Regions from separate parts of the Carnobacterium sp. CS13 genome, predicted to be linked through region 3. Evidence: predicted binding sites of a transcription regulator. Region 3 holds the regulator's gene; each other region holds the start of a gene.
The links. The regulator CtsR, encoded in region 3, represses protease genes until heat stress. The targets are predictions, from matches to a motif close to TTGGTCAAAAAAGGTCAAANA.
Positions count from the first base shown of each region.

Region 1: a site for CtsR is predicted at 1,767-1,787, ahead of clpB (ATP-dependent chaperone ClpB). Genes of this name have one in related genera too.
Region 2: a site for CtsR is predicted at 1,613-1,633, ahead of JHE06_RS03850 (ATP-dependent Clp protease ATP-binding subunit). Genes of this name have one in related genera too.

Region 1 is NZ_CP067364.1:1,032,159-1,035,283, forward strand. Features, by position in the region: gene JHE06_RS04970 (metal-sulfur cluster assembly factor) at 1-298, shown strand, start outside; gene JHE06_RS04975 (polysaccharide pyruvyl transferase family protein) at 440-1,627, shown strand; gene clpB (ATP-dependent chaperone ClpB) at 1,836-3,125, shown strand, end outside.
Region 2 is NZ_CP067364.1:804,663-807,787, reverse strand. Features, by position in the region: gene ptsP (phosphoenolpyruvate--protein phosphotransferase) at 1-859, opposite strand, end outside; gene JHE06_RS03860 (phosphocarrier protein HPr) at 859-1,125, opposite strand; gene JHE06_RS03855 (hypothetical protein) at 1,312-1,503, opposite strand; gene JHE06_RS03850 (ATP-dependent Clp protease ATP-binding subunit) at 1,728-3,125, shown strand, end outside.
Region 3 is NZ_CP067364.1:154,510-157,634, forward strand. Features, by position in the region: rRNA gene JHE06_RS00695 (23S ribosomal RNA) at 1-301, shown strand, start outside; rRNA gene rrf (5S ribosomal RNA) at 394-509, shown strand; tRNA gene JHE06_RS00705 (tRNA-Val) at 539-614, shown strand; tRNA gene JHE06_RS00710 (tRNA-Lys) at 616-688, shown strand; tRNA gene JHE06_RS00715 (tRNA-Leu) at 727-811, shown strand; tRNA gene JHE06_RS00720 (tRNA-Thr) at 833-908, shown strand; tRNA gene JHE06_RS00725 (tRNA-Gly) at 912-983, shown strand; tRNA gene JHE06_RS00730 (tRNA-Leu) at 1,036-1,124, shown strand; tRNA gene JHE06_RS00735 (tRNA-Arg) at 1,132-1,205, shown strand; tRNA gene JHE06_RS00740 (tRNA-Pro) at 1,235-1,308, shown strand; gene JHE06_RS00745 (CtsR family transcriptional regulator) at 1,629-2,096, shown strand; gene JHE06_RS00750 (ATP-dependent Clp protease ATP-binding subunit) at 2,116-3,125, shown strand, end outside.

The sequences.
Region 1 (3,125 bases), 880 kb from region 3:
AATTCATGAGCGTATTAGTGCAGCTTTGGAACAAGTTATTGACCCTGAATTGGGAATCGATATTGTTAATTTAGGACTCGTTTATCATGTTTACCTATATGAAACGGGTCTTTGTGTGGTAGAAATGACGCTTACTACCATGGGGTGTCCGCTTGCCGATGTGATTACCAATGATATTATAGAAGCTCTAAAAGTTATTCCTGAAGTGAGGGCTTCAGAAGTAAAACTGGTTTGGTATCCTGCTTGGGATACTTCAAAAATGAGCCGTTATGCTCGTATTGCGCTAGGAATTCGTTGATGAAAACAGTTCTTTAAATTTGCGCATAAGATATAAACTGATCAACTAAGTTTCTGTACAGCTAAGTCCTCAAAATTGACACTTGTTTTTCTGGTCTTTAAAGTAATAACTATACTAGGAGGATAAGAGGGGGGATGAATCGTGAAGGTACTTTTGATCGGTGAAGTTTATTCTGAAAACCTCGGAGACGGCGTCATTTGTGAAACGGTTGCTAGTTTGATTCGTAAAGAGTATTCCAATTGTACACTTGTGATGGGAGATATCTCAGGGAAAAAAGGGTATGAAGACAATCCAAACACGAAAAAATCGCATGCCAAGCTGTTTAATTTTAACCGGCATTTTCACTCAGCAATTGAATATCCGCTTTATCTTCTGCTCAACAGCAGTAAAGGTAAAAAGACGTTCATTCAAGATATTTGTGATGATGATTACGATATTGCTGTATTTGCAGGCGGACAGCTGTTATTCAACCATTTTATCATTCCTATTTCAAGGTATGTTAGAGCTTTAAGTGAAAAAGGAGTGCCAGTGGTTTTTCACTCTTGTGGATTAGGAAAAATCAAAGGGCGTCAATTAAAAAAGTTGTTAAAAAAGACATTATTAAAAGAAAATGTTATCTCAGTATCTCTGAGAGATAACTTAGAAACTTTTCAAAAAGAGATCATGAGTGATGATGAAATAGAAGTTCAACAAACTTACGATACAGCATTATGGTGCAGTGAAGAGTATGGAATCAGAAAAGAACCAAGTGAACGAATAGGGTTGGGTGTGATGCATCTAGCTGGGCGTAAAAAACAAATGATAAAGTTCTGGTTAAACGTGGTAGCGGAATTAGATAAACAGGATTTGAAATGGCAGTTGTTTTGTAACGGCGATCCAGCAGATGAAGAATTAGCGAAAGAGATTGCTTCGTCTTATAACCGCTCGCATCCCCAAGGCAAATCAGATTTAGCAGCTCCGCGTCCGATGACAGGCGAGGATCTGGTTCGGCAAATTGCTGGTTATCATTCCATCTTGTCTTTTAGATTGCACAGTCATATTGTGGCTTGTTCTCTCGGCATTCCAAGTTTAGCTGTCGGTTGGGATAAAAAAGTAAATTATTTTTTTCAGGCTATTGGGCAGCCAGAACGTGTTTTTACTCATGAAGATCCTGTTTCAGAAATCATTAAAAAGCTGGAGCAGTTAAACGGAGAAAAATACGATCTCAAAAAAATCCAGTTGCAGAAACAAGCTGTTTTGGATCAGTTGTACGATAGTATCGAAAATGCATTAACCCACCAGGTCGGAGACTTTTTTCCCGAAAAAGAGCAAAAGAAAAGTATCTATTGAAAACTGTTCAGCATTCTTTCTCGCTAAGCTTTATGAGAAAGGGTGCTGTTTTTTTGAAAAAGATAATAAAATTTGACTAGAAAATTTAAAGGGGTAAAGTAAACAGTGAACCCACTGTTTTATTAAAAACGTAGCTATATTATTGACCAATTCTGACCAAATAGATATAATAAGTTCAAGAATAAAAAGAAAAAGGGAGGAATGTATGTTGGATATTGAAAAATTAACTTCCACTATGCAGCAAGCTTTAGGTGATGCACAGCAAATAGCTGTTACAAGGCGCCATCAAGAGATAGACATTTTGCATTTGTGGAAAATATTTATGACACCGGGTCATTTTGCACGTAATTTTTATCAAAATAGCGGCGTTGACGTTACTAAATTCGAACAGCTTATTGATGAGGAACTCGATCGCTTGCCAGTTGTTGAAGGCAATACAGTTAGTTATGGCCAAACTATGAGCCAAAATCTATTTCGTTTGTTATCTGAAGCCGATCAGTTGCGAGAATCTTTCCAAGATGACTATTTAGCAACAGAAATGGTTCTTTTAGCTTTAATGAAACTAAAAAACCATGTTTTAACAAACTACTTGGATTCACAAGGAATAAAAGAAAAACAATTAAGGACGGAAATCGAACAATTGCGAGGAGGAGAGCGTGTGACGTCACAAAACCAAGAAGAAGGCTATCAAGCCCTAGAAAAATATGGCACAGACCTTGTGCAAGCCGTTAAAAGCGGGAAGCAAGATCCTGTCATTGGACGGGACGAAGAAATCCGCGATGTGATTCGTATCTTGTCGCGTAAAACAAAAAATAACCCTATTTTAATTGGTGAACCTGGAGTTGGTAAGACAGCCATCGTGGAAGGGCTAGCTCAACGAATCGTCCGAAAAGATGTCCCTGAAAACCTGAAAGACAAAACAATATTTTCTTTAGATATGGGAGCGTTGATTGCTGGAGCTAAATTTCGTGGCGAATTTGAAGAACGTTTAAAAGCTGTTTTAAAAGAAGTGAAAAAAAGCGAAGGGAAAATCATCTTGTTTATTGATGAAATCCATACTATCGTCGGTGCTGGAAAAACAGAAGGCAGCATGGATGCTGGAAACTTATTGAAACCAATGTTGGCTCGTGGTGAGTTGCATTGTATAGGTGCGACCACATTAGATGAATATCAACAATATATGGAAAAAGACAAGGCATTGGAACGCCGTTTTCAACGAGTGCAAGTCAATGAACCTTCAGTTGAAGATACCATCAGTATTTTGAGAGGATTGAAAGAACGGTTTGAAATCCACCACAGTGTGAACATCCATGATAATGCGTTGGTCGCAGCAGCTACTCTTTCTGATCGTTACATTACTGATCGGTATTTGCCAGACAAAGCAATTGATTTGGTGGACGAAGCTTGTGCAACGATTCGAGTTGAAATGAATTCAATGCCGACTGAGTTAGATCAAGTAACACGACGGTTAATGCAGTTAGAAATTGAAGAAGCAGCT
Region 2 (3,125 bases), 650 kb from region 3:
TGACACTCACTAAATCTTTAGGCGTTCCAATGTTAGCAGCTAATTCAATGTGTTTGCCATCAGCTGTAAGAGTTTTTTCGTTCTTCAATTTATTCCATTCAGCTTTTTGAGCTGCAAATTGAGACGCTTTCTCTTCGTATTCAGATACATCTGCAGTTTCTGGGTGAACCAAAACATCCCCTTGTAAACCATCCACAATTAGAAGATCGCCTTCTTTTACAATAGCTGTAATTTCTTTTGTTCCTACGATTGCAGGAATTTCAAGTGAACGAGCCATGATTGCAGAGTGAGACGTACGGCCACCAATATCCGTTACAAATGCTTTTACAAATTTACGGTTTAATTGTGCGGTATCGCTTGGGGTTAAATCATGTGCAATGACAATTACTTCTTCATCAATCATTGATGGGTTTGGTAATTTCACTCCCAACAAATGACTTAATACACGTTTAGTAACATCTTTAATGTCAGCTGCACGTTCTTGCATATAAGGATTGTCTTCCATTCCTTCGAAAATGCCGATAAACATATCCGTCACTTCTTTTAATGCACTTTCAGTGTTCACTTTGTTATCTCTTATGTTACTTTCGATGCTCCCAATTAATTCAGGGTCAGAAAGAACCATCAAATGAGCATCAAAAACTTGAGCTTCTTCTTCGCCTAAAGCTTCAGCAGCTTTAGTACGAATCAGCTCAAGTTCTTGAGTAGCTTTATTTAACGCATTTTTCAAACGTTCAATTTCTGAATCAGAATTTTCAACTGAGAATTTGTCGAAAGATAAATCGGGTTCAACAAGTAAATAAGCTTTTGCTATTGCAATGCCATCACTTGCCGCAATCCCTTTCAATTTTTCAACCATTACTCAGCTAAACCTTCTTTCTTCATCGTTTCTTCGATGCTGTTGATTGCTTCAGCTTCGTCAGTTCCATCGGCAGTAATCACAACTTCTGCACCTTGGCCAACGCCTAAAGACATAACACCCATGATAGATTTTAAGTTAACAGATTTACCTTTATATTCTAGGTTGATATCTGAATTGAATTTGCTCGCTGTTTGCACCAATAAAGTTGCAGGACGTGCATGAATCCCTGTTTCAGCTATTACATGAAAATCGCGTTTTTCCATAATGTTTGATCTCCTTTTAGTAAATAATAATTTATCAGGGCCACTCTCAAATGACTGTTTCTTCCAAATAAAACGCATTGAAACAAACATTCCATGAAATAACCCTTTCATCTTTATAGACTACCATTTTTAAGTAGTTTCTACAACCATTTTCTCTTTTTCTTTTGTATTTTCCCTGTATATTCTTTACTCAGCGAAAGTTTGATACCGGAAAACAACTTCTCCATTGTGCTTTGCTTCACCAATAATCTGATCTTTTTTTTCATGGTTCAGCCATATTTCTCTGAATTGCATGAAGTCTTCTTTTGCTATCAACAGTTCTTTTAAATCTCCATTGATTAGTTTTTCAACTTCATTTGCCATCTCTCCGCTTTCCATTTCTTCACTTCTTTCATCTTTTAATCTTTATAATTGTAATGCATTTTTTTACTAAAAGATAGTGCATTACACTTGAAAGTCAGACAAGGTCAGTGTATAATAAGAACATAAGGTCAGGGAAGGTCAGAGAAAGGTCATGTACAGTTGATTTTCAATTCTCCAGTACTGAATCGTTCATCCGCCCTTTTCTTGTAAACTTTAATTACTGAAAGGTTGTGCATGTTATGTTATGTCAAAACTGTAATCAACGAGATGCAACAATTCATTTATATACAAATATGAATGGCCAAAAAGGTCAATTAGATATTTGCCAAAATTGTTATCAACTACTAAAAAACGCTAATGAAAGTGGAAGTTCCAGAAATAATCGTCCTACACCTCAAGATCCTTTTGGATTCGGCGGATTGGATAACTTCTTCCGTTCTATGCAAAATCCAACTGGTCAAGGTGTACCACCGACTCAAAGTGGCGGCAATTCCGGAAACGGACAACCGCCTACTAATAAAAAAAGTGGTTTATTAGGCGAATACGGTACGAATTTAACAGATTTAGCTAGAACTGGAGCTATCGATCCTATTATCGGACGAGATAAAGAAATCGAACGAGTCATTGAGATTCTAAATCGTCGAACAAAAAATAATCCAGTTTTAATTGGCGAACCTGGGGTTGGTAAAACGGCAGTCGTTGAAGGACTAGCTCAAAAAATCGTTGACGCAGAAGTTCCTCAAAAACTAATGGATAAAGAAGTTATTCGTCTTGATGTAGCTTCTCTTGTTCAAGGAACCGGTATCCGGGGACAGTTTGAAGAGCGGATGCAACAATTGATCGATGAGTTGAAAAAGAATCCGCAAATCATTCTCTTTATTGATGAAGTGCATGAAATAGTTGGTGCTGGTAGTGCTGAAGGCAGCATGGATGCCGGAAATATTTTGAAACCAGCATTAGCGCGTGGCGAATTGCAGATGGTCGGTGCAACAACATTAAAAGAATACCGTTCAATCGAAAAAGACGCTGCTTTAGAAAGACGGATGCAGCCTGTCCGGGTAAGCGAACCGACTGTTGATGAAACAGTCGCGATTCTAAAAGGAATTCAAAAGAAATATGAAGATTACCATCAAGTCGCTTATACGGATGAAGCCATTAAAGATGCCGTCATGCTATCACATCGCTACATCCAAGATCGTTTCTTGCCAGATAAAGCAATTGATTTGCTAGACGAATCCGGTTCTAAGAAAAACTTGACGATTCAAGCAATCGATCCAAAAATGATTGAAGATAAAATTGCTGAAGCTGCACATCAGAAACAATTAGCTTTACAGCAAGAAGATTATGAAAAAGCCGCTTTTTATCGTGACCAAGCAACTAAATTTGCGGCAATGCGCGATCAACAACAACCCGATTCGGAACGCCCGGTTGTGACTGAACAAGATATGGTCAATATTATTGAAATGAAAACCAATATCCCAGTTGGGGAATTAAAAGAAAAAGAACAAACCCAATTAAGAAACTTAGGTACGGAATTAAGCAAACATGTGATTGGACAGGATCAAGCAATTGATAAAATTTCCAAAGCTATTCGCAGAAGCCGTATTGGATTGAACAAGAAAAATCGCCCAATTGGT
Region 3 (3,125 bases):
GACAGTTCGGTCCCTATCCGTCGCGGGCGCAGGAAATTTGAGAGGAGCTGTCCTTAGTACGAGAGGACCGGGATGGACACACCGCTGGTGTACCAGTTGTTCTGCCAAGAGCATCGCTGGGTAGCTATGTGTGGACGGGATAAACGCTGAAAGCATCTAAGCGTGAAGCCCCCCTCAAGATGAGATTTCCCATCACGTAAGTGAGTAAGACCCCTGAGAGATGATCAGGTAGATAGGTTGGAAGTGGAAGTACAGCGATGTATGGAGCGGACCAATACTAATCGGTCGAGGACTTAACCAATTTTTTAAACGGTGTCTTGGTTTCGACACGATGTTGCAAGAGAAAAACACTATCCAGTTTTGAGAGAACACCGTTCTCTTGATGAAAAAATGTGCGGTGGTGACGGCAAGAAGGTCACACCTGTTCCCATGCCGAACACAGCAGTTAAGCTTCTTAGCGCCGATGGTAGTGAAGGGTTTCCCTTTGTGAGAGTAGGACGCTGCCGCGCATTGATTCATTAAATTTAATTTATCCCATGGAGGTTTAGCTCAGCTGGGAGAGCATCTGCCTTACAAGCAGAGGGTCAGCGGTTCGATCCCGTTAACCTCCACCATGAGTCATTAGCTCAGTTGGTAGAGCATCTGACTTTTAATCAGAGGGTCGCAGGTTCGAATCCTGCATGACTCATAACTAAACATCTATGATGGATAGTTATGCTACGCTTAGCGGGTGTGGCGGAATTGGCAGACGCACTAGATTTAGGATCTAGCGTCGAGAGACGTGGGGGTTCAAGTCCCTTCACCCGCACCATTTATTCTTTTTACTGTATTAGCCGGCTTAGCTCAGTTGGTAGAGCATCTGATTTGTAATCAGAGGGTCGAGGGTTCAACTCCTTTAGCCGGCACCATTTGCGGAAGTAGTTCAGTGGTAGAACGCCACCTTGCCAAGGTGGAGGTCGCGGGTTCGAACCCCGTCTTCCGCTTACTAGACCAACTAGTAAGCAAGATTTGAAAAAATCATTGCTTGTTCTAAATGCCGGGGTGGCGGAACAGGTAGACGCACAGGACTTAAAATCCTGCGGTGAGTGATCACCGTGCCGGTTCGATTCCGGCCCTCGGCACCATTATTCAGCACCCATAGCTCAATTGGATAGAGTACCTGACTACGAATCAGGCGGTTAGAGGTTCGACTCCTCTTGGGTGCATTTTTCAAAACTAACATTGAAGAACATTACGGGAAGTAGCTCAGCTTGGTAGAGCACTTGGTTTGGGACCAAGGGGTCGCAGGTTCGAATCCTGTCTTCCCGATAAAAGAATAAAATACAAAAATAATCACTTATTTCATTAGTGGTTATTTTTTTATTTGGTTAGAATTAAATAGTTTTTAAGGCAAATGAGACTGTGTGGCTTTTCAAATGGCTTATTTTCTCGTATAATGAAAGTCAGGATTAGTCAAGGATTAGTCTGATTGGTTGACGCTGTTCTAGAGGAAAAAAGGAACGAGCGATTAAGTCTAGTGTTAAGACAAAAAGAAAAGGAGTGTTACTGAGAGAACACCGTTGCATTGTGTGGTAAAAATAGGTAATATACATACCATACATCTTCATTGTTTCAGTAACGAATAGCACATGAATAATCAAAATATGTCGGATATCATTGAAGCTTATTTGAAGAAAGTACTTGGAACGGATGAGCAAGTCGAAATTAGGCGTAGTGAAATGGCAAATCGATTTAATTGTGTTCCTTCTCAAATTAACTATGTCATCAACACACGTTTTACTGTTCAACAAGGTTATTTGGTTGAGAGCAAACGTGGCGGCGGCGGGTATATTCGAATTATAAAAGTAAAGTTGTTAGATGAAGCAGAAATGTTGGATATGCTGATTGATGTGGTTGGAGATAAGATTTCTCAAAGGAACGCTTTTTCAATCGTAGAAACGTTATACGAAGACAATATGATAGCTAAACGAGAAGCCAATTTAATGTTATCAGCGATGGAGAAATCGGTTTTATCTTTAGACTCAAAACTGGAACATGAATTACGGGCACGCATTTTAATAGCATTTTTAAACAATTTAAAATATGAACAGTCTTAAAAGACGGAGGTAATAAAATATGAATGAATTATTTTCAGAAAAAGCAAAAATGGTTCTAATGTTAGCACAGGAAGAAGCTAAAGGATTCCGTCATCATTCTGTCGGGACAGAGCACATCTTGTTGGGCCTTATGGTTGAACAAGAAGGAATTGCGGGCCAAACACTTCGTCAATTTTCTGTAACGGAAAAAGACGTAAGAGAAGAAATAGAACATTTCACGGGTTATGGAACCATGAAATATGTTTCGAAAAACGCCGTCTTGCCTTATTCGCCTCGAGCTAAACAAGCAATCACATTAGCTACAGACGAAGCAAGACGAATGGGAGCTCCTTTAGTAGGAACGGAACATTTGCTATTAGGTCTATTAAGAGAAGAAGATATCTTATCGTCTAAAATTTTGACTAATTTAGATATTAGTTTGAACAAAACCCGTCAAATTCTTTTGAAAAAAATGGGGATCTCAGATGTGACAAATGGCAAAGGCAGACGTCCAAAGGCAGCTTCTAAACCCGTAGCAGGAACGCCGACACTTGATTCATTAGCAAGAGATTTAACGGCTAACGCTCGTGCTGGTAAAATGGATCCTATCGTTGGACGTAAGACAGAAATCCAACGCATTATTCAAATCTTAAGCCGTCGAACAAAAAACAATCCTGTCTTAATCGGAGAACCTGGTGTAGGTAAAACAGCCATTGCAGAAGGATTGGCTCAAAAAATCGTTACCGGTGAAGTGCCTCAATCGTTAGCCAATAAACGCTTGATGATGCTGGATATGGGTTCATTAGTTGCGGGCACTAAATACCGCGGCGAGTTTGAAGAACGCATGAAAAAAATTATCGATGAAATTTATCAAGATGGAGAAGTGATTCTTTTTATTGATGAATTGCATACGTTGATTGGTGCTGGCGGAGCTGAGGGAGCAATCGATGCTTCCAATATCCTGAAACCTGCTTTAGCACGGGGAGAGCTGCAAACGATTGGTGCGACTACTTTAGACGAATACCAAAAGTATATTGAAAAAGATGCAGC